2 linked regions of the Microbulbifer sp. GL-2 genome follow. Each later gene encodes a partner of the first gene's protein in a complex. Links are inferred from orthologs where the notes say so. Each region holds a gene or a part of one and is shown on either strand. Other genes may lie near its edges.

The links.
Region 2: the proteins of GL2_RS00195 (region 1) and GL2_RS11725 are in contact, whole or in part, in a crystal structure (PDB 1YFN), measured with the Escherichia coli proteins. The link is inferred for Microbulbifer sp. GL-2 from one-to-one orthologs.

Annotation. Positions count from the first base shown.
Region 1 is NZ_AP019807.1:43,823-55,440, reverse strand. What follows is about bases 8,639-11,476. They hold GL2_RS00195 (sigma-E factor negative regulatory protein), read left to right. Parts: upstream 8,639-9,625; coding sequence 9,626-10,327; downstream 10,328-11,476. Other genes in these bases: GL2_RS00190 (MucB/RseB C-terminal domain-containing protein), read left to right, coding at 10,329-11,476; rpoE (RNA polymerase sigma factor RpoE), read left to right, coding at 8,894-9,508; nadB (L-aspartate oxidase), read right to left, coding at 8,639-8,715. Outside these bases: GL2_RS00245 (esterase-like activity of phytase family protein), read left to right, coding at 1-873; GL2_RS00240 (esterase-like activity of phytase family protein), read left to right, coding at 1,076-1,954; GL2_RS00235 (uracil-DNA glycosylase family protein), read left to right, coding at 1,958-2,548; ung (uracil-DNA glycosylase), read left to right, coding at 2,551-3,273; GL2_RS00225 (hypothetical protein), read left to right, coding at 3,823-4,632; GL2_RS00220 (folate-binding protein YgfZ), read right to left, coding at 5,251-6,291; GL2_RS00215 (succinate dehydrogenase assembly factor 2), read left to right, coding at 6,406-6,651; GL2_RS00210 (protein YgfX), read left to right, coding at 6,731-7,075; more of nadB, read right to left, coding at 7,108-8,638; more of GL2_RS00190, read left to right, coding at 11,477-11,528; GL2_RS00185 (SoxR reducing system RseC family protein), read left to right, coding at 11,534-11,618. UniProt on the Escherichia coli protein: An anti-sigma factor for extracytoplasmic function (ECF) sigma factor sigma-E (RpoE). ECF sigma factors are held in an inactive form by an anti-sigma factor until released by regulated intramembrane proteolysis (RIP).
Region 2 is NZ_AP019807.1:2,689,079-2,700,840, reverse strand. The notes cover bases 3,780-6,761. They hold GL2_RS11725 (ClpXP protease specificity-enhancing factor), read right to left. Parts: upstream 5,478-6,761; coding sequence 5,082-5,477; downstream 3,780-5,081. Other genes in these bases: GL2_RS11715 (ubiquinol-cytochrome c reductase), read right to left, coding at 6,237-6,761; GL2_RS11720 (glutathione S-transferase N-terminal domain-containing protein), read right to left, coding at 5,503-6,129. In the rest of the region: GL2_RS11755 (acetyl-CoA C-acyltransferase), read right to left, coding at 1-301; GL2_RS11750 (LemA family protein), read left to right, coding at 482-1,078; GL2_RS11745 (M48 family metallopeptidase), read left to right, coding at 1,082-2,986; GL2_RS11740 (Yip1 family protein), read right to left, coding at 3,026-3,643; more of GL2_RS11715, read right to left, coding at 6,762-8,471; petA (ubiquinol-cytochrome c reductase iron-sulfur subunit), read right to left, coding at 8,468-9,067; rpsI (30S ribosomal protein S9), read right to left, coding at 9,369-9,761; rplM (50S ribosomal protein L13), read right to left, coding at 9,777-10,205; cell division protein ZapE, read right to left, coding at 10,323-11,447. UniProt on the Escherichia coli protein: Enhances recognition of ssrA-tagged proteins by the ClpX-ClpP protease; the ssrA degradation tag (AANDENYALAA) is added trans-translationally to proteins that are stalled on the ribosome, freeing the ribosome and targeting stalled peptides for degradation.

The sequences.
Region 1 (11,618 bases):
GAAGTCACCCCTGCCAAAAAAATAACTCATTACTGGCTGGACGGCAGTGCCGGAGAGGGTACATCCGGATTGAGCTTTTGTGATGGTGAACTACTTACCGTTTCCGATAAAAATTCAGAAGAAATTTTTAAAATTAAGCTGGAAGGTAGGCGCGCTAAGCTGGAATCCTATTTAAAGCTATCGAGTCTGCTGGTCCCAAAGAAAGATAAGCCCCGAAATTTCTGGCACTTTATTCTGGATTTCACCCGGCCGCCCGGTGCAATGGACTTTGAGGGGATTACCTGCTCTGATAATCTCATTTATCTAGTGAGCGAACGCTATAACCGTATTGCTGAGATTGACAGGCAGGGCAATGCCCGGTGGTTGGATACCATGTGGTCGTCAGAGGCAAAAGCCCGAGGGTATATGCAGGGATTCAATCTCGCAAGTGAGGGGTTGGTAAAGGTCGGTGATGATTTTTGGGTGGCAATGGAGAGCGAGCCCCGCGGCTTGGTGAAGCTCAGCCCCAATGGCGATGTCCAGCTTTTTACCCTGCCGCCGGTTGCTGGTTTGAACTTTCGTGGGGAAGTCGAGGACCTGGGAGCTCTTGATTATTATAATGGAGCCCTGTTTACATTGGAGGGAAATGCTCATGCTGTGTGTCGAAGAACCTTGCCAAGTCTGAAAGCAGATTGGTGCTTGGATTATCGAATGCACGAGAGATCTTCTGAACTGCAATATGAAGCAACTCGCAAAGGTGCAAAGGGTGATGGGCTGGCTGTTGGTAAGGAGGGTATCTTTATAGTGTTCGATAACAGTGATGTCAGTCGTAGTGCAGCCCCCAAGGATCGGCGTGCACTCCTGTTGCAATTGGCATTCCCGGACATTGATTAATAGATGTTAGAGGGAAAGTAGTTGATGTTGTACTTGGCTATTTATTTGGGATCTGCCTTGAACCAAATAGTTAGGTTTGTAGTGGAAGGTATTCATTGCGATATAGGCTCAAGCAGCTCGACGGCTATTGCGATTAATTGGAATTAACGTGATTAAGTGTTTTTTCTTTGTGCCTGTTTTTATGCTCATGTTATCAAAAGCAATGAGTGCCGAAATTATTCCCGCCAAAATGCTGGCAAGCTACTGGGTAGATAACAGTGCAGGTGTAAGCCTCTCTGGATTAAGCTTTTGTGATCAACTTGTCACAATTTCTGCTAAAAACCCTAAAGAAATTTATACGCTTAAAGTTAATGGTGAGCGAGCTGAGCTAGTGCCTCATATCACCCTATTTGGGTTGAGGGCGCCAAAGGGAGAAAAGCCTACTAACATCTGGCACTTTATTCTGGATTTATTCCGGCCGGCATCTGCAATGCGCTTTCACGGGGTTTGTTGTAGAGCTGATGGCACATTTGTCGTGAGTGAACGCTATAACCGGGTTGCGGAAATAGGCAGGGATGGCAGGGCGAATTGGCAAGAACATGTGTGGTCACCAGCGATAAAACATCGAGGATATCTGCTCAGGTACAACAATGGCGGCGAGGGCCTTGTGCAGGTTGATGATAACTTGTGGGTGGCAATAGAGCGGGAGCCCAGGGGGCTGCTTAAACTGGAACCCAATGGAACGTTTCAGGTTCTCTCACTGCCGCCCGTCGATGGATTGGATTTCCGTGGTCGGCCGGAAAACCTGAGAGGCCTTGATTACTACGATGATGCCCTATTTACGCTGGAAAGCAATGCGCATGCGGTCTGTCGTAGGTCCCTACCCGGCTTGAGTGCGGAGTGGTGCCTGGTTTATCGTCATCATGAGGAATCGCCTGAGCATGCATATCAAGTGTCCCGTTTTGGTGGTAATGGTGCCGGGCTGGCTGTGAATGATCAGGGCATCTTTGTGGTTTTCAATAACAACAATATCAGTCGTGCCCAGGTTCCCCATGACCGCCGTGGGCTGATGTTGCATCTGGCCTTACCAGAGGGCTTTTGATAGGTGGTGGCTAAGAAGTTGCCGGCACTGCTGGAGGAAATACGTGCTTGTCGCCTATGTGAGGAGCACCTGCCCCTGGGGCCCAATCCGGTCCTTCACGCGTCGGAGTCCGCGCGTCTACTAATTGTCGGCCAAGCACCGGGTACTAAAGTCCATGCAACCAGTATCCCTTGGAATGATCCTTCTGGAGATCGGCTTCGCGACTGGCTGTCTGTTGAAAGGGAAACTTTCTACAATCAATCCCTGATCGCTATTATCCCTATGGGTTTCTGTTATCCAGGCCGTGGAAAGGGGGGTGACCTGCCGCCGCGCCCTGAATGTGCTGCCACCTGGCACAAAAGCCTGTTGGAGCAGCTTCCCAACTTGCAACTTACCCTGTTAGTGGGACAATACGCCCAGCGCCACTACCTGCCGCATTGGTATGGCAGTATTACAGAGAATGTGCGCCACTACCGTGATGCCCTGCCGGCCCGCTACTTCCCTCTGCCACACCCCAGCCCACGCAACACTTTATGGTTGCGCCGTAGGCCCTGGTTTGAGGAAGAGGTGGTGCCGGAACTGCGAAGACAAGTACAGAAAATACTCAAGGTTTAACGATGCCGGTTCCGGACAATATCAAGATTCATCCCTCCTGGTTCGATGTAATGGGGGGGGAGTTCAAAGAGCCCTATATGGCTCAATTGCGCCAGTTCCTGCGAGGAGAAAAAGAGGCAGGCAAGCGGATTTACCCACCTGGCGGACAGATTTTCAATGCTTTTAACTCCACGCCCTTTGATCAGGTAAAGGTGGTGATTCTGGGGCAGGATCCCTACCACGGCCCCGGCCAGGCCCATGGCTTGTGCTTTTCTGTGATGCCTGGCGTACGTATCCCACCTTCACTGCAGAATATCTATAAAGAGCTGTACTCAGATCTTGGTATTTCTCCTGCCCATCATGGCTGTCTTCAGCCTTGGGCGGAGCAGGGTGTATTATTGCTAAATGCCACTCTCACGGTTGAAGATAGCAAGGCCGGAGCTCATCAGGGGCGTGGTTGGGAGCAGTTCACCGACGCCGCTATTCACAAACTGGCAGAACAACGCGAAGGGCTGGTTTTTGTGCTGTGGGGTAGCTATGCGCAGAAAAAGGGGAGCTTTATTGATCGTAATAAGCACCTGGTACTGCGTGCGCCACACCCGTCCCCTCTTTCAGCTCATCGAGGTTTCTTTGGTACCCGGCCTTTTTCTCAGGCTAATCACTGGTTACAGCAGCGTGGTGAAAAGCCGATTGAGTGGGCATTGCCGGAGGCTAACCAGTTGCACAGGGTTGCTATAGAGGTTTAGGCGCCCGCTGATTGATAATTAATTTTAAATGAATGGACTGGTATTTTTTGACTAGTCCAATTAGATTTTTGGTTAATGCCCAGTAATTTTATTTATAGAAACCAAACTGAAGTGCCCTCTTGTACTTATGGGGCTTCCCTTTTGCTAAGTTCGGTATATTTTAGTTAGGATATTTTATCGCCTCTCCTCAAATGAAAACTATTATCAGTATTCTATTGGGGGGCTATATAGTGTATTGGATGTTGTTATTGGGTGTTTTTTAAGGTTGACTGCATTAGCGGGATGGAAAGTTCGTCGTGTATTTAATCGAATTAGCCCCCCAGATATATCTATCGCTCAACAATATCCAATAGTTTGCTCGGTCTTGTCTAAAGGTAGCTAATTTTTTCTATCTGGATCTATTTTGGTGCAACTCCCGTTGCAAAAATTACCTGCAGGATCCCTGTATATTTTTCGGCAAGCAAAAGTTCATTACCTTATACTGGGATTTTAGATTTTTAATTTATTAAACTCCAGGTTTGTCAAATTTTTTCGGGTGGGGAGTGTGCTGTGGAATTTCTATTTCTAGATACTGTTCTTGATTGGCTATCTATCCCTTTTATAGAGGCGGGTTTTACTACATTGTTCATCGGCACGGCAGCTTTCTGTAAGAAGAAGTTTGACGCAAAGCCTTATAGAGCTCTTTTGGATAGATTTCTTGGTGATTCCAGTTCAGACATTCATGTCGTTCTTCCATTGATTAAGCAAGAATCCCTTTTTTCAGAAATAACAAAGACACAAAGTCCTATCCCGGATAATGTATTGTTTATGCCTTATGATGAATCTCTTGCGACACAGATGTTGAAGGATAGAATAAGTGAAATATACCCTAAAAGAAGGGTGGTTTTTCATGACTCCCATAATTTTGTGCATGATCAAAAAACATTTATATGCATTGGTGGCCCGGCTATCAATGTAGTGAGTCGCGATTTATTGTTAACCAGAATGATCGATTCTAAATTTAAGATGGACTTTTTAGGACGCTTTGCTTGTGATGAAACAGATGGTCGGGTTTTCATGTCGAACACTTCTGGGGGTTCTATCACTGAAGATTATGGTTTTATATTTATAACAGAGAATCCCTATCAGAGAGACTGTTGTGTATGTCTGGTATTTGGGATCTGGTCTCATGGAACCAATTCAGCGATTCAAGCCCTCTGCAGTAAAGGTGCCCATCTTTCTGAGCTTGTAAATGAGTTAAAAACAAATAAGTCCATTTTTGCAGTTACAAAGTCTACTGTAAGGGGGATGGTGACGGGATTCCCTTCAATGGAGAGGGTGAGGGGTATAGATTCACCGATTTCAACAAGTCCAAGTTAGCTTTTTGGTTCTGCTAATATTTATTTGGATTGTTTTAGGCCAAATATGACATGTTCGTTTGAAGGGTAGAGGTTTTTCAGTTTAGATGGAAGTGTCTATCTCTATAAGTAAAGCCAAGGCCGGATTATTAAACCTAGCAGGGTGGCTTGGTGACCTTTTCAAAGGTTGCAATATTTTTTATTAAAAGGTAAAGCCGGTGCTTTATTTCTAGTCGTTGTAGACGTTTTCCCTGTGAGTGAGGTGAGCTCTTCATTGGCCACTTATGAATATTCATTTTCTGGATAATATTCGGCTTCCTGAAATTAGAAGCTAAAGCGCAACTTATGTGGTTGCTCGAGTTGAGAAACGATTCAATTGATGGTTGAATCGTGAATAAATCATGCTAATTGCTAATTGCTAATTGCTAATTGCTAATTGCTAATTGCTAATTGCTAATTGCTATTCTATTTGCTTGCACTTTTAGGTGTCTGGTTTATTTGTGGAATGGTTAGTAATAAGAGAGTTAAGTAGGGAGGGTAATAAATCTTATACGATTTTTTTGAGTGTTGATGGGGGCAGGTTGAAGTGAATGGAAAGGACGGCTATAAGCCGCCCTGGAAGTATTTGCGGTTACTCTAATTAGGCCAACGGATCATCATCTGCATCGTAGGGGAGCTCCTGAATGTCCAGGATGCGGCCGTCTTTCAAATGAAGTTGTTCACCAGCAGCGACTTTGGCAATGGTGAGTACCGCGAGCAGCTCAATGCCATCTTTGCTGTGGCAGGCCTCAACCAAGTTGCCAATGCTTTGCTTTCCATCCCCGAAGATTTCCAGGCCGCTGGCGGGGAGGTCGCCCCCTTCACATTTTGCGCGATATAAACGGCGTTTTGCGGCGCCGCGGAATTGCATTCGGGCGACTACTTCCTGGCCGGTATAGCAGCCTTTCTTAAAACTCACGCCGCCGAGCAAGTGCAAATTGGTCATCTGCGGGATAAATATTTCGGAGGTGGCGGCATCAACTTGGGGAATGCCTGCTTCTATCTGCTTTTTTTGCCAGATATCGTAGCCCGTAGCCTCGCATTCGCTGGAGAGCTTTTGCCAGAGTTGCTGTGTCTTGGAGACCGGAATTAATAGGGCCAGCTGGGATTCATTGACTATCTGGACGGTGCAGCGCTCGCCATCAAAATCAAAATTAATAACTTCGCCGGGGGAGGGCGCTTTGAAGCCCAGTAGCTGCGCGGCCTGTTGCGCTACCTGCGGGCCTTGTAAGCCGAGCCAATGGTGCTCTTCGCTAATATCTGTGAGCTTCGCCTTAAAAAATACTGCGTATTTGGCCAGTGCCTGCTGGGCAATCGGTGCCAGGTCGCGGGGGAGGCGGAATATAAATTCACTCTGGGATAGCTTCAGGGCACTGAACGTGCTGATCATGCGTCCCTTGGGGTTACAGTGGGAGCCCAGTGTGCTGTGCCCATCCGGCAGATTCACCAGATCGCAGGTGAGCTGGCCTTGCAAGAATTTCTGGCTGTCGGGACCTGTAATGGAAACGGCGCCTAGAGGGCCGAGATCAATCAGGTGAAGCCCCTGTGGGTCATCAGTACTGGTAAGGGGGAAGTGGGCTCTGCCGCCTTCCCAAATGGCGCCTTCGCTGCTGAGAAAATCCTGCCACTGTTGCTGATCCATAGTGCTGCCACCTCAGGTTGTCTTGGTGGCATTACTTGGGGGTTGTAACGCCCCTTTTCAAGTTTGCACGGGCAGCGGGTATACTGCGCTCTTTAACCTGGTTGGAAAAGAAGTATGGATCGCAACCGCCTGTTTTGGGCCAGTCGCCGCGGCATGTTGGAGCTGGACCTGGTACTGCTGCCATTTCTGGATAATGTCTACGAAACTCTGGAGCCTGAGGATCAGCAGCTTTATATCCGGCTGTTGGATGAGCAGGATCAGGATCTGTTTGCCTGGTTCCTGCGCCGCGAGGATCCGGCTGATCCGGACCTTCAGCGCATAGTGCAGATTATTCGTGACAATACCGGCCTGCAGGAGTAGCACCTCTATCCATTTTGAGCGCAGCGCCCGCCTGAGCTGTGTCGTTGCGCCGTCCCCTCTCCTGTTTCTCCTTTTGGTAATGGCTACGCTACAAGCCGCAATTCTTTTATGGCTTTGCAGGCTACCGTCCTGGTTATTCTGGTCTTTGCTGTTTCTTATTTTGGCGGTTGCGTATTGGGAAGTGCGGCGCCTGACGCTGATGGTGGGAACATTGTCCACTCGTGAGCGACGCTGGTTCTGGCGAGTGGTTGAAGGTGATGAGCGTGAGTTTGAGTTTTGTCGCGAGCTGGTATTGTGGCGTTGGCTATTGGTGATTAATGGGCGGGACTTACAGGGCCGGCGCCTGTATCTGGTACTGGCAAAGGACGCCCTTAATGCAAGTGATTGGCGCCGATTACAGGCGGCGCTGCGATTCTCCCGTTAGGTTGAACTGCAGCCCGAGCTATTTCTGTGTGATTAGATGAATTGCCGCTGGTTGGCGAAATTCTCTGGTACCAGCACGGTATCCATTGCCAGTTCCCGCAGGCCTGGATAGTCCAGGGAATAGTGCAGGCCCCGGCTCTCGCGGCGATCTAGGGCGGAGCGGATAATTAATTCGGAAACCAATGCCAGGTTGCGTAGCTCCACCAAATCGTTGCTGATGCGGTAGTTGGCATAGAACTCTCGAATCTCCCGTTGCAGCAACTTTACCCGGTGCTGGGCGCGCAACAGTCGTTTGCGTGTACGCACAATTCCCACGTAGTCCCACATAAAGCGACGCAGTTCGTCCCAGTTGTGGGAGATTACAACATCTTCATCAGAGTCTGTCACTCGTGAGGCATCCCAGTCAGGTGCTCGGCGCGGTGCCTGTACTGAATCCAGATGTTCCTCGATGTGTAGGGCGGCAGAGCGTGCGTATACCAGGCACTCGAGTAGTGAGTTGCTGGCCAGCCGGTTGGCGCCATGCAGGCCGGTGAAGGTGGTTTCGCCAATGGCGTACAGCTGATCCAGGTCGGTGCGACCGTGCTGGTCCACCATTATTCCACCGCAGGTGTAGTGGGCCGCGGGAACCACGGGGATCGGTTCGCGGGTAATATCAATACCGTACTTAAGGCAGTTGCTATATACCGTGGGAAAGTGCTCGCGCACAAAGTCAGGATCTTTGTGAGAGATATCCAGGTACAGGCAATCTGCGCCGAGGCGTTTCATTTCATGGTCAATTGCACGGGCGACGATATCCCTGGGCGCGAGCTCGCCGCGCTTATCGAAGCGTCCCATAAAGCGACTGCCGTCGGGCAGCTTCAGTTGTGCACCCTCTCCACGCAGGGCTTCTGTAATAAGGAAGGCTTTGGCTTTGGGGTGATACAGGCATGTGGGGTGGAATTGATTGAACTCCATATTCGCTACCCGGCAGCCGGCACGCCAGGCCATGGCGATACCATCACCGCTGGCACCGTCGGGGTTGCTGGTATACAGATAAGCCTTACTGGCCCCGCCGGTAGCGAGTATGACCGCCTTTGCCTGGAACAGCTCCACTTCATCGGTGTTCTTGTTCAGTACATAGGCGCCGGCGCAGCGGAAACGCCCTTTTTCAGGGGCGGGTTGGCGGATCAGGTCGATGGCCACGTGATGCTCGAAGCAATCGATATTAGGGTTGTTTAGTACCTTCACCAGTAGGGTGCTGTGCACGGCTTTGCCGGTAGCGTCGGCACTGTGAATGATACGCCGGTGGCTGTGCCCACCTTCCTTGGTCAGGTGGTAGTCGTCCCCTTCGCGGGTAAAGTCGACCCCCTGATTGATCAGCCAGTGAATGGCTGCGTTGCTCTCCTCCACCGTGAAGCGAGCAGACGTTGGGTGGCAGAGTCCGGCACCCGCGTCTAATGTGTCTGCAATATGCGACTCCACCGAATCCATCTCATCCAGCACCGCGGCGATCCCCCCTTGGGCGAACCAGGTGGAGCCGTCCTGCAACCGCTGCTTGGAGAGCAGGGCCACGCGATACTTGGCTGCAAGGTGCATGGCCAGAGTGAGGCCTGCGGCACCGCTGCCAATTACGAGAATGTCGTAGTTTGCCTGGGCATTCATAGATTTCATTTATCTTTTAGGGTCGCGTAGTATAGCGCCTCCTGATTATTCGTCGATTTGACGTGGAACTTATGTCCTATTGTCAGTGTCATCAACAGAGTAAAAGAAACGCCTGCGCAGGCAGTCTCTTAATAAGTAGAAGTGGCGCCCGCAGAGTGGCTGGATATGGGAGTTGGGGATGACAGCGCATCAGGCGTCAACGAGTGACCGTGAGCTGGTAGAGCGGGTTCAAAAGGGAGATAAGCGCGCCTTTGATCTTTTAGTACTCAAGTATCAGCACAAAATTGTTGCTGTAGTCAGTAGGTTCATCAAGGACCACAGTGAGGTACAGGATGTAACTCAGGAGGCCTTTATCAAGGCCTACAGGGCACTGGCCAATTTCCGCGGTGACAGTGCCTTCTACACATGGATGTACCGTATCGCGATTAATACCGCTAAGAACCATTTGGTTTCCCGCAGCCGTCGCCCCCCGTCCTCCGATGTGGATCTGGAGGATGCCGAGTTCTACTCGGGTGCTGATTTATTGCGGGACAACGAGACACCTGAGAACCAGCTGTTTCGCGACCAGCTGGAGACCGCGGTGCATCGCGCTATTCGCGCACTGCCAGAGGATCTGCGTTCAGCAGTTACGCTGAGGGAGCTGGAGGGACTGAGCTACGAAGAGATCGCCGAGGTGATGGGGTGTCCGGTAGGAACCGTGCGCTCTAGGATATTTCGCGCACGGGAGGCGATAGACCGGACAGTCCAGGCTGTGATGGCCGGCGAGCCGGAAACACTGGGTGACAGAAGCTAATTTTGCGGGAAATTTTCCCTCTTGGGGAAACCAACCGCCGAGAGCTCGGTCATAACTCATACCAACTATGGTGCGTGTGGGCACCGAATAAACGATTGCACAAGAGGGTTAACCCCTATGTCCCACGGGAATCATCAGGAACGTCTCAACGAGTCGCTCTCGGCGCTTATGGATGGCGAAGTCAGCGAGTTGGAGCTGCAACGGATTTTGAAGTCCTCTGCAGCTTCTGAAGAGTTGGGTGAGCGCTGGTCACGCTACCAACTGGCTGCGAGCGTTATGCGACGCGAGCAAATCGCCCCTGTAGATAGCGGTCTGTCCGCGAGTATCTCGGCGGCGATCGATCTCGAAGAGCCCCTGTCTAAAGGGGAGAACCACGCTACTGTATCAGCCAGCGGGCTGGTTAACAGTCGCTGGTGGCGCCCGCTTTCGCGCGGTGCTGTGGCGGCCACAGTAGCCTTCGCAGCAATCCTCGGGGTACAACAGATTGCTGATACCCAGCAGAACCCTGTGCAGGGTATTGACCAAGTAGCCGAAATCGAGCGCCCGGCACAGCCGGTAGTGCAGTCGGCACCACAGCCATCCGGTTTTTATGTGCCGGCTCCCTCGACTCGCTCGGTGAGCACGGCCACTCCGCGCTTTGTACCGGAGCAGCGCGGTGGCGTCGTTGGCCAGGCGGTTATTCAGCAGGCGCCTACGCCTGAGTTGATGCGCCATTTGAACCGAGTGATGATTCAACACTCCGAACAGGCCGCGCATGTGGGTAGCCAGGGTATGGTGCCCTTTGCCCGCGCGACTTACGGCGAACAGGTTGGAATGTAGTGTGACGAGAGTCGTATTCAGGGGGAGTCTTATCAGTAGTTCAATCCGCAAGGTCGGCAGTCTGTTTTTGGCTTCCTCTCTGTTGGTACCGCTGTCATTTGCACAGGAGGCTACCAGCGTCGATCCGAATGTTCCCGGCACCGTAAATCTGGATATGGCTAGCTCTCAAGCTGCAAGTTCGGCGCTGGAAGACCCTGGCATGGCACCTGCTGCGGCAGCTGACTCGGCGATTTCTGGGGCTGCGGTGGTCGATCCGGTTGCGCCAGTAATGGCAGAAACGGCTGTTATGGAACCCTCGGCGGCTGTCCCCAGTACGCTAATGGGGTCCAGTGCACTAAGTGCTAGGACCGGCAGCAATGAGGTTGAGCAATGGCTGAATAAACTCGCCAAGGCTGTCAGCGAGCTGGAGTACAGTGGCTTGGTCACTTTCGAGCATGCCGGCATGCTGGAGACCCTGCAAGTGGTACATGCTGTGCGAGATGGTGAGCAGGTTGAGCGGGTCCGCTACCTGAGCGGCGAGCCGCGTGAATTGATCAGTCACGGTAGTGGCGGCAACTGTGAGTTTGGCACTTCCCCCAGTGCCAGAACTACGTTGTGGAATGCGGTGGGACAGCAGCAGGTGCAGCGTGCCTACCAGTTTATCCTGCGGGGTGAGGAGCGGATTGCGGACCGGGATGCGGTGGTAATCGAAGCCAGGCCCCGCGATCGCTACCGCCTGGGTCTTGTGGTCAGTCTAGACCGGGAAACAGGCCTGCCGCTTAAAACCATGCTGGTGAGTACCCAGGGGCGTGTGCTGGAGCGCTACCAGTTTGTCCAGCTGGATTTGTCTCCCGTTGATGATTCCTCTTTACAGGCCGTTTCGAATAACGCCAGACGTATCGACAATCGCAGTACTTGCGAAGCATCCCAGAGCCGCTGGCAGGTGCGCTGGCTGCCGGATGGATTCAAGGTGGTTTCAGTGAAGCCCCTGTCTGACGGCGATATGATGGTCTTTAGTGATGGTCTCGGTGTCTTCACCGTGTTTGTGCAGCGTCTCGGCCCCGAGCTGGAAGACTTCAAAGGCCGAGCTATTCGCGGTGCCACCGTCGCATATATGGATCGCATGGAAGTAAAAGGCGTAGCCTATACAGTCACAGTGGTAGGCGAAATCCCCGACGCCACGGCGCGCAGAGTGGCTAGCTCCATCATCGAAAAAGGCTGATTTGCTTGCTGGAAGAGCGCGGTCGAATTGTGGCCATAGAAACCGACGCTGTGTGGGTGGAAACCACCCAGCGCAGTGCCTGTAATGGCT
Region 2 (11,762 bases), 2.7 Mb from region 1 along the record:
TTACGGTCTTCATACCCGAGCCACACACCTTATTGACGGTGGTACAGGGAGTACTGCTGGGAATACCCGCCCCCAGAGATGCCTGGCGCGCAGGCGCCTGACCTACACCGGCGGGAAGCACGCAACCCATCAGGACTTCATCGACATCTGCGGGAGCCACACCGGCATCCTCCAATGCTGCGCGAATTGCTGCAGCGCCCAGCTTCGGGGCACTCAGTGCCGACAAGCTACCCTGCATAGCGCCCATTGGGGTACGCGCCATTCCGACGATCACTACAGGATCTGAAGTTACATCACTCATTCTGTCTGCTCCCAGTTCTGCACCGCCATTCCTGTTGTGGCGGCAATTGTTTTTTAGTCGCCGCATTATAGCCGAAGCACTACCCTGCTCCACCAGCGCCAGTTTCACTACCGCCGTCGCCTCATCAAGGGAGCGTGTTACTATCGACGCCAAGGATAAGAAGAATTGGCGAGGGAGTTTATGGAGATATCAAGCATCGTCGCGCTGGTGGTTGTTGCCGTGCTTTTATTTTATGGAATAGGGATTTACAACAAACTGGTTTCCCTGAAAAACCGCAACGAGAATGCTTTTGCACAGATAGAAGTACAGCTGAAGCGGCGCCACGACCTGATTCCCAATCTGGTGGAAACCGCTCAAGGTTACCTGAAGCATGAGCGGGAAACCCTCGAAGCGGTAACAAGTGCACGCAACACTGCCATCAGTGACCTCAAAGCGGCCGCATCCAACCCCTCGAGCGCCAGCGCCATCGACAAGCTGGGCCGAGCAGAGAGCACCCTAAGCGGAGCCCTGGGGCGCTTTAATGCGGTTATGGAGGCCTACCCGGACCTGAAGGCCAACCAGAATATGATGCAACTTAACGAAGAGCTGAGTAGCACAGAAAACAAGGTCGCTTTTGCCCGGCAGGCATTTAACGACTCGGTGACAAGCTACAACATCTATAAACAGAGCTTTCCCCCAGTAATACTGGCCGGTGTTTTTGGACATCGTGCCGATGCCCAACTGTTGGAATTTGCTGACTCCGAGGCCATTCAGGTTGCCCCTCGTATTGAGTTTTAAACGATGAATTTCTTTGAGTATCAGGACCGTGCCAAGCGCAATAGCGGCCTACTTGTGGGGTTATTTGCCCTGGCGGTAGTCCTATTAATCGGCCTCACCACAATGGTCGCCGCTGCCGCAGTCTCTCTCTCCCGCGGCCAGGCTTTCTCTCCTACCGACATTGATCAACTGCTCGGCTGGCAAACTGTAATCTCAATCGCCCTAACCATCGCTGCAGTTGTCACCCTGGGCAGCCTGTACAAGCTACACCAGCTCAGCGCCGGCGGCAGCGCAGTAGCCGAATCGCTGGGCGGGCGCAAACTCAACCTTGCACCGCAGAATCCTGGCGAGCGACGCGCCCTGAATGTGGTTGAGGAGATGGCAATTGCTTCGGGCACACCTGTGCCAGATGTTTACCTGATCGAAGATGAGGCTATCAATGCATTCGCCGCTGGCTCCAAATCCACCGATGCAGTGATCGGCCTCACCCGTGGCTGTGTTGAAAAACTTAACAGGGATGAGTTGCAGGGTGTAGTGGCACATGAATTCAGCCATATCCTGAATGGCGATATGGGTTTGAATCTTCGTATTGTGGGGCTGTTGAACGGTATCCTGATCATTGGTCTGCTCGGCCATTGGCTGGTACGCGGAGTTTACCTTGGCGAGCGCGACAGCCGAGGGCGCGCCGCACTGTTTGGGCTCGGTGCCGCATTGATGGTCGTGGGCTATACCGGGACTTTTTTGGGCAACCTGATTAAATCCGCAGTTAGCCGCCAAAGAGAATTCCTTGCAGACGCCTCCGCCGTGCAATTTACCCGTGACAATATCGGCATCGCCAGTGCCCTGAAAAAAATCGGTGGCTATGGTTCCAGCTCGACACTGGCCAGCGGCAAGGCAGCGGAATACAACCATATGTTTTTTGCCAGCGGCCTGAAGCGCTCTTTGTTTAACCTCTTTGCTACTCACCCGCCGCTGGCAGATCGCATAACCCGCCTTGACCCCGGGTGGAACGGTCTCTACCGCGATACCTGTGCCGGGACCTCCACTTCACAGCCACAAACCCTGCGACCTAGTGCCCCAGCACCGCTTTCCGCTGTCACACAATCTACCCCATTTCAGGTTGCCCTGGACGCTGTTGATAACAGCATTGCCAACCCGAGCGAGCAACAGGTGCAATACGGCTTCCAACTACTTCAGTCCATCCCTGCCAGTATTCAACAGGCTGCGCACGAACCCTTCACCGCGCGCGCACTGGTTTATCACTTGCTGCTGCACAAAGAGCCCTCCGAGCGACAGGCCCAGCGCCTGTTGCTGAATAATATTGCCCACCCGGCAGTGGTGCGCGAGATGCAAAAAATAGAAGCACAGTTGGAGAGTCTTCCCAACAGTGCGCGTCTGGCCTTACTCGATCTCTGCGTTCCCGCCCTGCGTGCGCTGGTCCCACAGCAATACCAGATTTTCAAGAGAAACCTGATCAAATTACTGCACAGCGATGGAAAGATTGAGATTTGGGAGTGGGCCCTGTACCGGGTATTGATGCATGCACTGGAGGGCACTCCTGATCGTCAGCGCCTCTCCAACAAAAAGGGCGCCAGTAAAGATGCCAGCCGCTTTCTTCTCGCCGCTATCGCCCATTCAGGTAATAGCGATTACCTGCCGGCGAAACGTGCTTACGAGCAGGGGCTTAAGGCATTGGGGATGGAGGCTACACCGCTGCCTAGCCACAAGGACATCAATTTACCGAGGCTGGACAAAGCTATCGCTATTGCCGGCCAAATGAAGCCACTGGTAAAACCTCTACTGCTGAAAGCGATGGTATTCACTTTAAGTCATAACGGTGTGATTAAAGCAGAGGAAATTGAATTGCTGCGAGCCGTGGCCGATAGCCTGGATTGCCCAATGCCACCGCTACTGCCCGTGCGTAAGTAAAGTAGTTTCCGTGAAAAAAAGCCTGCAATGCGGACTTTTTTATGCCTGCTGATATACAGGCCCTATTCCCACACTCCATAAAATCACGGATGTGATCAGTACAGTAACCATCATGACCAGTGCTACAGTCAGCACCGCACAGGCATAGAGAAAAGCCCGCTCCTTATTCATTTTCATCAAAATCGGAATACCAGCAAACACCAAGTAAATGGAGTAGATCCCGGCAATTCCCACTGCAGCCATAGTGAGCCAAGGGTGAGGGAATAAAACCACAATACTGGCGAGGAAAATCGGCGTAGAGATAAAAACTGCAAGCGCTGTGCCCTCATAATGCCGAGTAGGCTCATCTCCTTCGACACCGTAAGATCTGGCCATCCAGTTAATAAACTCCCCCAGGCAATACACGCCTGCCAACAGCGCGAAGTATGTAACTATCGACAAAACTGCCGCGCTCTCCGGGGTTAATTTAGCCAGATGCCCACCCACTTCGAACCCGACTCGGGTGACACCGAAATAGCCGGCAACCGTTGGAATCAGGGCAAGAAACGGAACATGAGTCAGGAAAACCTGGAAAAATGAATGGCGATCCGCCCGTATGGCTTTCCACTCTTTTTCCGGATTAGTAAGAATACCAATTGTGTGACTGAGTAATCGCACGCTGAAGCTCCCTTCAATACCCTGCTTTGCAGTATCGGGGGCCGGCGCGAAAATAACCAATGCGAATAAGAAATTAAGCGCCACTTTTAAATCAGGTTGATTTATATCAAGTGTGGACACACAGGCGATTTCGACCGCTCCGCTTCGCCTTATAAAGGGCTTGGTCCGCCACTTTGAGGACAGAATCAGACCTTTTTAGCTGCTTGCTCCGCTGGGCTAAACCGATGCTGACCGTCACCTTTATCTGTTGGCCTGAGCGGCGCTTTAAGCGCCAAAGTTGGCGCCCAGTAACACGCCCTCCTGAACGCATATACATGGGGTAAGTCGCTATTTTCTGCCTTATGAACTCCAGCTGCTTCTCTGCGGATGAGAGGTCACGACCCGGCATCACCAGTGCGAACTCCTCCCCCCATAACGAAATACCTGCCCATTAGCGTACCGGTTGATTTGTGTTGCCACCATACGCAACACCTGATCGCCAACCTGATGCCCAAAGCGATCATTCAGTTTCTTGAAATAATCCACATCAATCATGGCAATACAGTAGTGCCGACTTGGAGTAAGCATCTGATAGCGAAAAGCCCGTCGGGAGCACACTCCAGTCAGCTCATCTCGGAAAGCCAACTCATAGCTACTTCCCAGCAGTGAAACAATAAGAAGGAAACCCGCCACAGACATCAGAGGGATCAGGGGAATACCACTCCAAACCCCATAAAGTATTAACAAGTTGCAACTAAACAGACCCACAGCAGTGGGGACTGGGTAAAGAGCCACCAGCGCCAAAGCACCAACCGAAGCTGCCACACTTAGCAGAAGAGGCAGTGAAGGGGATAATTGTTCAAAGACTAACGGCCAGGCAGGTATATGCTGAAGTGAGAATTTATGTGTCAGAGGTCCACAGCATTCCTGCAACCAGAAAAGGCCCGCTCCCTGCACGAGCAGCACCAACAACCAAACAAAACCAAAATAACTCCAAACACTGCGATCGCGACTGCAGCTAAACAGCATCAGGTTAAGGCTTATCAACCCCAGATAGAGGGATTGGTCTTGCTCCTGGCCAGAAAATAAATCTAACCTGGCGAACCCATAAAAAATCATCAGTAGAATTGCAGCCAGGGCAACTCTACTTGAACGGAAGAAAAAGCTGAGTAGCAGGGCAGCGCCTAACAGAAGAATGGGCAAATTGAAGTTGTTTAAGAAGGCCAGATCAAGCCACGGTAATTTTTGGGCAAGCGGCAAAACCAGGAGCAGCCCAGGTAACCAGCTATAGCGTAGCCATTGCAAATACGACGGCATAACGAGTTGAGAGCAAGAAGTAACTGCCCATTGTACGCGCTTGTCACCAGTGCGATCCCAGACAGAGCGCACAAAAGCAGAAATCGATAGGAGTCAGGGAGAAAAAAGGGAGCAGAACTGCCCCCTGAAAAAATTGGTGGACTTACTTCACAACTCGCAATGCGGGCTTTTTCACAGACTTCTTACCCAGACTGGTGGGTGGGGTAGGCTCTGGAGGCTCCGGAGTCTCCTCCGCCTCGAATACCATGCCCTGGCCGTTTTCACGGGCATAAATTCCGACAACAGCACCAACTGGCACTTGAATATCAGTGGGAACCCCGCCAAACCGCGCATTAAACCGGATCGCATAGTTATCCATGGTGAGACCTGCGACAGCACTCTCAGAGACGTTCAGCACTATCTGGCCGTCATCATTCACATGCTGCTGTGGTACAAGCACCCCGGAAAGGTGCGTATCGACAAGAATATAGGGAGTGCACCGGTTATCGGTAATCCACTCGTAGAACGCCCGCAAAATATAGGGGCGATTGGATGTCATGTCCGGCTTACTCACCTAATTATCCTCAACGCATTTCCCGTTCATACTCGGTAAGACTTTGCTGGAAGGCTTCGCGAGCAAACAGGCGATCCATATAGTCCAGCAATGGCTTCACCTGTTTGGTCTTCGGCAGACTGATTTCAAACTGCTCGAGACGCCACAGCAGCGGAGCCATACAACAATCCACCAGAGAGAACTCTTCATTGAAGAAATACGGCAGTTCAGTAAACATAGGCGCTATGCCAACAAAACTATCACGCAGTTCCTTACGAGCGGAAGCTACATCCTTACCACCAGCAAGAATCTTATCTACCAGTGGGCACCAGTCACGTTCGATGCGGTGCATGATCTGGCGACTCTGAGCGCGGGCAACCGGATAGACTGGCAGCAGCGGTGGGTGCGGAAAACGCTCATCCAGGTATTCCATCATGACCTTGGTTTCAAAAAGCACCAGATCGCGATCAACCAAGGTAGGTAGCGAATTGTAAGGGTTGAGGTCAGCGAGCTCGGCAGGTTTATCATCCGAGTCCACATCTATGATTTCTACGGACACCCCTTTCTCGGCAAGCACAATACGCACTCGATGGCTGTAATGGCTGCGACCATCAGAGAAGAAGGTCATAGAGGAGCGCTTGTTGGTAGGCACACCCATGTTCAAACTACCTCAAACTTGTTGGTCGGCAAACGCCGACCTTTTATTCAAAATATAAAAGGGCGGCAGAGTTACCCCACCACCCATCAAAGAAAAACCTGCGAATCTTAGTGGTGTATGTCTTTCCAGTACTCGCGGTTCAGCAGCCAGGCGAAGATAAAGAATACAAAAATAAACGCCAACACATAGAAGCCAATGCGCTTGCGGTCTTCGGCCATAGGCTCTGCAATGTACTCCATAAAGTTAACCAGGTCATACATAGCCTGATCAAACTCTTCAGGATTCATGGAGCCCTTCACACTGCCGACCTTCAGGCTACCACAATTAGCGTCCATTATCGGATTACCCAACTCATCGCGGACAATTTTACCGTGGTCGCGCTTGGGGCCAGGGGCACACTCGGGCAATCCCTGCAGCTCCATCAATACATGCGGCATGGCTACACTGGGGAATACCAGGTTATTTACCCCTGTAGCACGACTGTCATCCTTGTAGAAACTGCGGAGGTAAGTGTAGAGCCATTCTGGTGAGCGAGAGCGGGCAACCAGTGTCAGGTCGGGCGGCGCGGCACCAAACCACACTTTGGAGTCATCCGGACGCATGGAGATCTCCATCAGGTTACCGATCTTGTCATTCCCCAAGATCAGATTCTCCATCATCAACTCTTTCGGGATATCCAGGTCAGTGGAAACACGCTCCCAACGGGAATAGTTGGCACTGTGGCAGCCCATGCAATAGTTAACGAAGTACTTGGCACCACGCTGCAGGGAAGGCTTATCCTGAAGGTCGATATTGATGTGATCCAGCTCAACACTGGACTCAGCACCCACCGCCTTGATCGGGATAAAGGTCAGCAGAGCAACAACAACAATACCGATAAACAGAATACCAAAGGTCTTACCACCAGATGGGCTGGTTACACGCTCGGGTTCCGGGTACACCTCATCGCGACTGGTAATCCAGGGCAACGCGGCAAAGAAAGCAGCAAGCAACAGAGCCGAAATACCCACAAAAGTATTTACAAATCCGTTTTTCTCTGGATCTTCATTACCAAAAGTAAAGTTTGCGAATGCCATCCATAGGAACAGTACACCAAAACCAATACTTACTACCCAGGAACCAATACCTTTACGGCTCTTCGGATTGGTCCAAACCGGCATGGTCAGGAAGAAAGCGAAGTAGAACAGAGTAGCCAACTGGGACAGGAAGTTACGATCTGGAGTTGGGGATTTAACACCCAGGTAACCCAGGATGATAAATACCGCAGCAAACAGGAGTAACAGACCTTTGGGCAGCCAGCCCTTATAACGGATCGAGCGTACCGGACTCTTATCCAGCCACGGTAGTACAAACAGCACCGCAATAGCAGCACCCATAGCTACCAGGCCAAGGAACTTAGCTGTAAGCGGACCAATGTCCATGGTTACAGCACGCAAAATGGCATAGAAAGGCGTAAAGTACCAAACCGGAGCGATATGTGGTGGTGTCTTCAGGGGGTTCGCTTCTTCGAAGTTAGCGTACTCCAGGAAGAATCCGCCCATCTCAGGGAAGAAGAACACCACGGTCGCGAAGATAAACAGGAAGACCGCAATACCCACCAGGTCGTGGACCGAGTAGTAGGGGTGGAAAGCAATTCCATCTTTGGGAATGCCATTCTCATCCTTGTTCTTTTTAATCTCGATACCGTCAGGGTTATTGGAGCCCACTTCATGCAGCGCAAGAATATGCAACACTACCAACAGCACCAATACCAGCGGCAGAGCGATTACGTGCAAGGAGAAGAAACGGGTAAGGGTAATACCGGAAATCAGGTAGTCACCACGAATCCACTCTACCAAGCTGTCGCCAATACCGGGAATTGCCCCAAATAGAGATACAATTACCTGCGCACCCCAGTAGGACATCTGCCCCCAGGGCAGTACGTAGCCCATAAAGGCTTCGGCCATCAGCACCAGGTAGATGCACATCCCGAAGATCCATACCAGCTCGCGTGGAGGCTTATAAGAGCCGTACATCAAGCCGCGGAACATATGCAGGTAGACCACCACGAAAAACGCCGAAGCGCCTGTCGAGTGCAGATAGCGTATCAGCCAGCCCCACTCCACATCACGCATGATGTATTCAACGGAAGCAAAGGCTCCTTCGGCCGATGGGTTAAAGCTCATAACCAGCCAAATGCCGGTCAGCAGCTGGTTAACCAGCACGAGCAGGGAAAAAACACCAAAGAAGTACCAGAGGTTAAAGTTTTTGGGCGCATAGTACTTGCCCATGTGTTTGTCCCAGGCCTGGTAGATCGGCAAGCGCTGATCTACCCAGTCACCGAAATCTGCTAGCCATTTCATGCAGTGCCCTCCTGGTCTACACCAATCACGATTACCTCATCGCTTTCATAGGAATAAGGCGGAACTTCCAGATTGGTAGGCGCGGGGACACCGGTATAAACGCGTCCAGCCATATCGTATTTTGATCCATGACATGGGCAGAAGAAGCCACCCATCCACTCTGCTCCCCCCAAATCTGCGGCGCCCACTTCCGGGCGGTACATAGGTGCACAACCGAGGTGGGTACACAAACCAACCAGAACTAACAGCTTCGGTTTGATAGAACGGTTTTCCGGATCTACATAAGCCGGCTGGATGGACTCCTCGGAATTGGGGTCGCGCAGCAATGGCTCCACCTTTTCCAGGTCTTGCAGTATCTCGTCTGTACGACGCACTACATACACCGGCTTGCCTCGCCACTCGACAGTGACCATCTGGCCCGGCTCAAGTTTGCTAACATTGTATTTAACCGGAGCGCCCGCGGCCTTTGCCTTGGCACTCGGATTCCAGGAAGCGACGAAGGGCACGGCCACCCCAACCGCACCCGCACCACCGACAACAGAGGTGGCAGCGGTTAAAAAACGGCGCCGTCCTACATTTACACCGTCATCACTCATGACGTAGTTCTCCCATCACAGCGACTCCGGACACACCGGAGATGCTGGCCCAAACCCAAAAAGTCTTGAAAGAAGTCCCGCTCCGGCAGATTGCCTGCGCGAATAAACCCCACAAATCAAGCGGATACAAATCCGCGCAATGTTAAAGAAAATGCCAATTTGATACAAGGCAAAGACACGGGGAACGTCGGGAATTGCGCGGCGAAACAGCGAGAAATCGAGCAAAGTCGTATGAGAACAGCTCGATACACACAGCGCCGGAAATAAAAAAGCCCGGCAGATGCCGGGCCAAAAAGAAAGCTTAACGCTTGGAGAACTGCGGCTTCTTACGCGCTTTGCGCAGACCCACTTTCTTGCGCTCAACCTCGCGAGCATCGCGGGTAACATAACCCGCAGCACGCAGCGGTTGACGCAGCGCTTCGTCATATTGCATCAAGGCGCGCGTCAGGCCGTGACGGATAGCGCCCGCCTGACCAAAAGAACCACCGCCCTTTACAGTTACAGTGATGTCGAATTTTTCGACCATATCGGCTCTTTCCAGCGGCTGACGCACGATCATGCGAGCCACCTGGCGACCGAAGTATTCATCCAGGGTACGGCCATTCACGCTGATCTTGCCTTCACCCGGTACGATAAATACGCGAGCGGTAGAGGTCTTGCGGCGGCCGGTACCGTAGTATTGAGTAGTTGCCATCAGATTTATTCCCGTTTAGATCGCCAGTTCAGTCGGCTGTTGAGCCGTGTGAGGATGTTCACTACCGCTGTATACTTTCAGCTTCTTGAACATGGCGCGACCCAGAGGACCCTTCGGCAGCATACCTTTAACGGCGCTTTGGATGGTGCGCTCTGGCGCTTTCTCGATCAACTTTTCAAAGCTGATGGACTTGAGACCACCGGGATAGCCTGAGTGGCTGTGGTAGATCTTGTCTTTGGCCTTATTGCCGGTCACGCGAACCTTCTCAGCATTGATTACAACGATGTAATCACCAGTGTCCACGTGGGGCGTGTATTCAGGCTTGTGCTTGCCGCGCAGGCGGTGGGCGATCTCGGCAGAAATACGGCCGAGGGTCTTGTCCGCAGCGTCAACAATGAACCAGTCGCGTTTTACCGCTTCTGGCTTGGCACTGTATGTCTTCATGTTATAAACACCTGTAATATGACCCCCTAACTCAGGGGCCGTCCCACAAAAGAGCGCGGATAGTACAAAACGAGTGCTCGCTTTTCAAGCGATTTCTCGCGCCCCCTCAAACCGTTGCTAATCGGGGCGATGCGCCCTTTCCAGGTACTCGCGAGACTGCATCTCCAGCAAGCGACTGACTGTACGTTCAAACTCAAACTGCAATTGGCGTCCGCCATAAAGCTGATCCGCAGGCACCTCCGCTGAAACCACCAACTTGACACAGCGATCGTAGAATTCATCTACCAAATTAATAAAACGCCGCGCCTGGGCATCCATCCTTTCATCAAACCTGGGAACGGCTGCGAGCAGCACGGTCTGGAACTCTCGGGCCAATTCGATATAGTCATTCTGTGAGCGCGGCCCATCACAGAGGTCGGTAAAGCTAAACCAAGCCACATCATCCGCCACCTTAAGTGCGCGAATAGGGCGCCCCTCCACCTGTAAATTCACATCACTACGAACCTCACAACCATCCACACTCAGCTGAGTAAAGCTGTGAGACAGGTTCACATCCGCCGCTTCATCCAAAGGCGCATGATAAAGCTCTAGCAGCTCAAGGGTTCGCAGGCGGTAGTCGGTGCCCCCGTCAACATTCACCACCTTGGTATGGCACTCAAGGAGTGCGATAGCCGGCAGAAAGCGCGCTCTCTGCAGGCCATCCTTATAAAGGCCCTCCGGCTCGATATTGGAGGTGGCCACTAAAGCCACCCCGCGGCGAAACAGCGCCTCCAGTAAACCAGCCAGAATCATGGCATCGGCGATATCGGAGACAAAAAATTCATCGAAGCAAAGCACCTGGGCCCGACCTGCAATCTTCTCGGCCACTTTTTCCAGCGGGTTCTTCTCACCGGCATACTGCTTCAAATCTCCATGCACTTGCCGCATAAAGCGATGAAAATGGGTGCGCTGTTTCTTGGCAAAAGGCAGGGACTCATAAAACGCATCCATCAGATAGGTCTTACCGCGCCCCACCCCACCCCAAAAATACAGGCCCCGTTCGGGGACAGCGTCGGCCCCGCGCAGACGAGTGAGAAGATTTCCGATAACACCCTTCCCTGCTTTCGCAACCAGGCGCTGATGCAAGTCCTGTAACTCCTGCACCGCCGCTCTCTGTGACGCGTCTTCAATGAAGTCAGGGCGCTGCAGGTCACTCTCATAACGCTCAACAGGGGTAAGAAATGGCGGATTGGCAGGGGGCATAGAGGAAAATATCTTCAACAACTGGATTACTGGCGCGCACTCTATCAAATTCAGCATAGAACCGCCTAGCTCATAGAATGGCCACCCAAATCCCTCCCCAGTCCAGACAACCCTGTACAATTCGCCAGGTGCCAGCGGAAATTCGGAACCGCAGACAAACCTGCGTGTCGCAACTTACCAACAGTGTTAATTGTCAGGTTAATAATCGCGTATACTGGGCCCACTAACATGGGGCTGATAGTCACTTGAGGGGGACTATCCGAGGCATGGGCAGTACCACTACTGCCCCAGCATCCATCGCGGATCGTCAGTGCC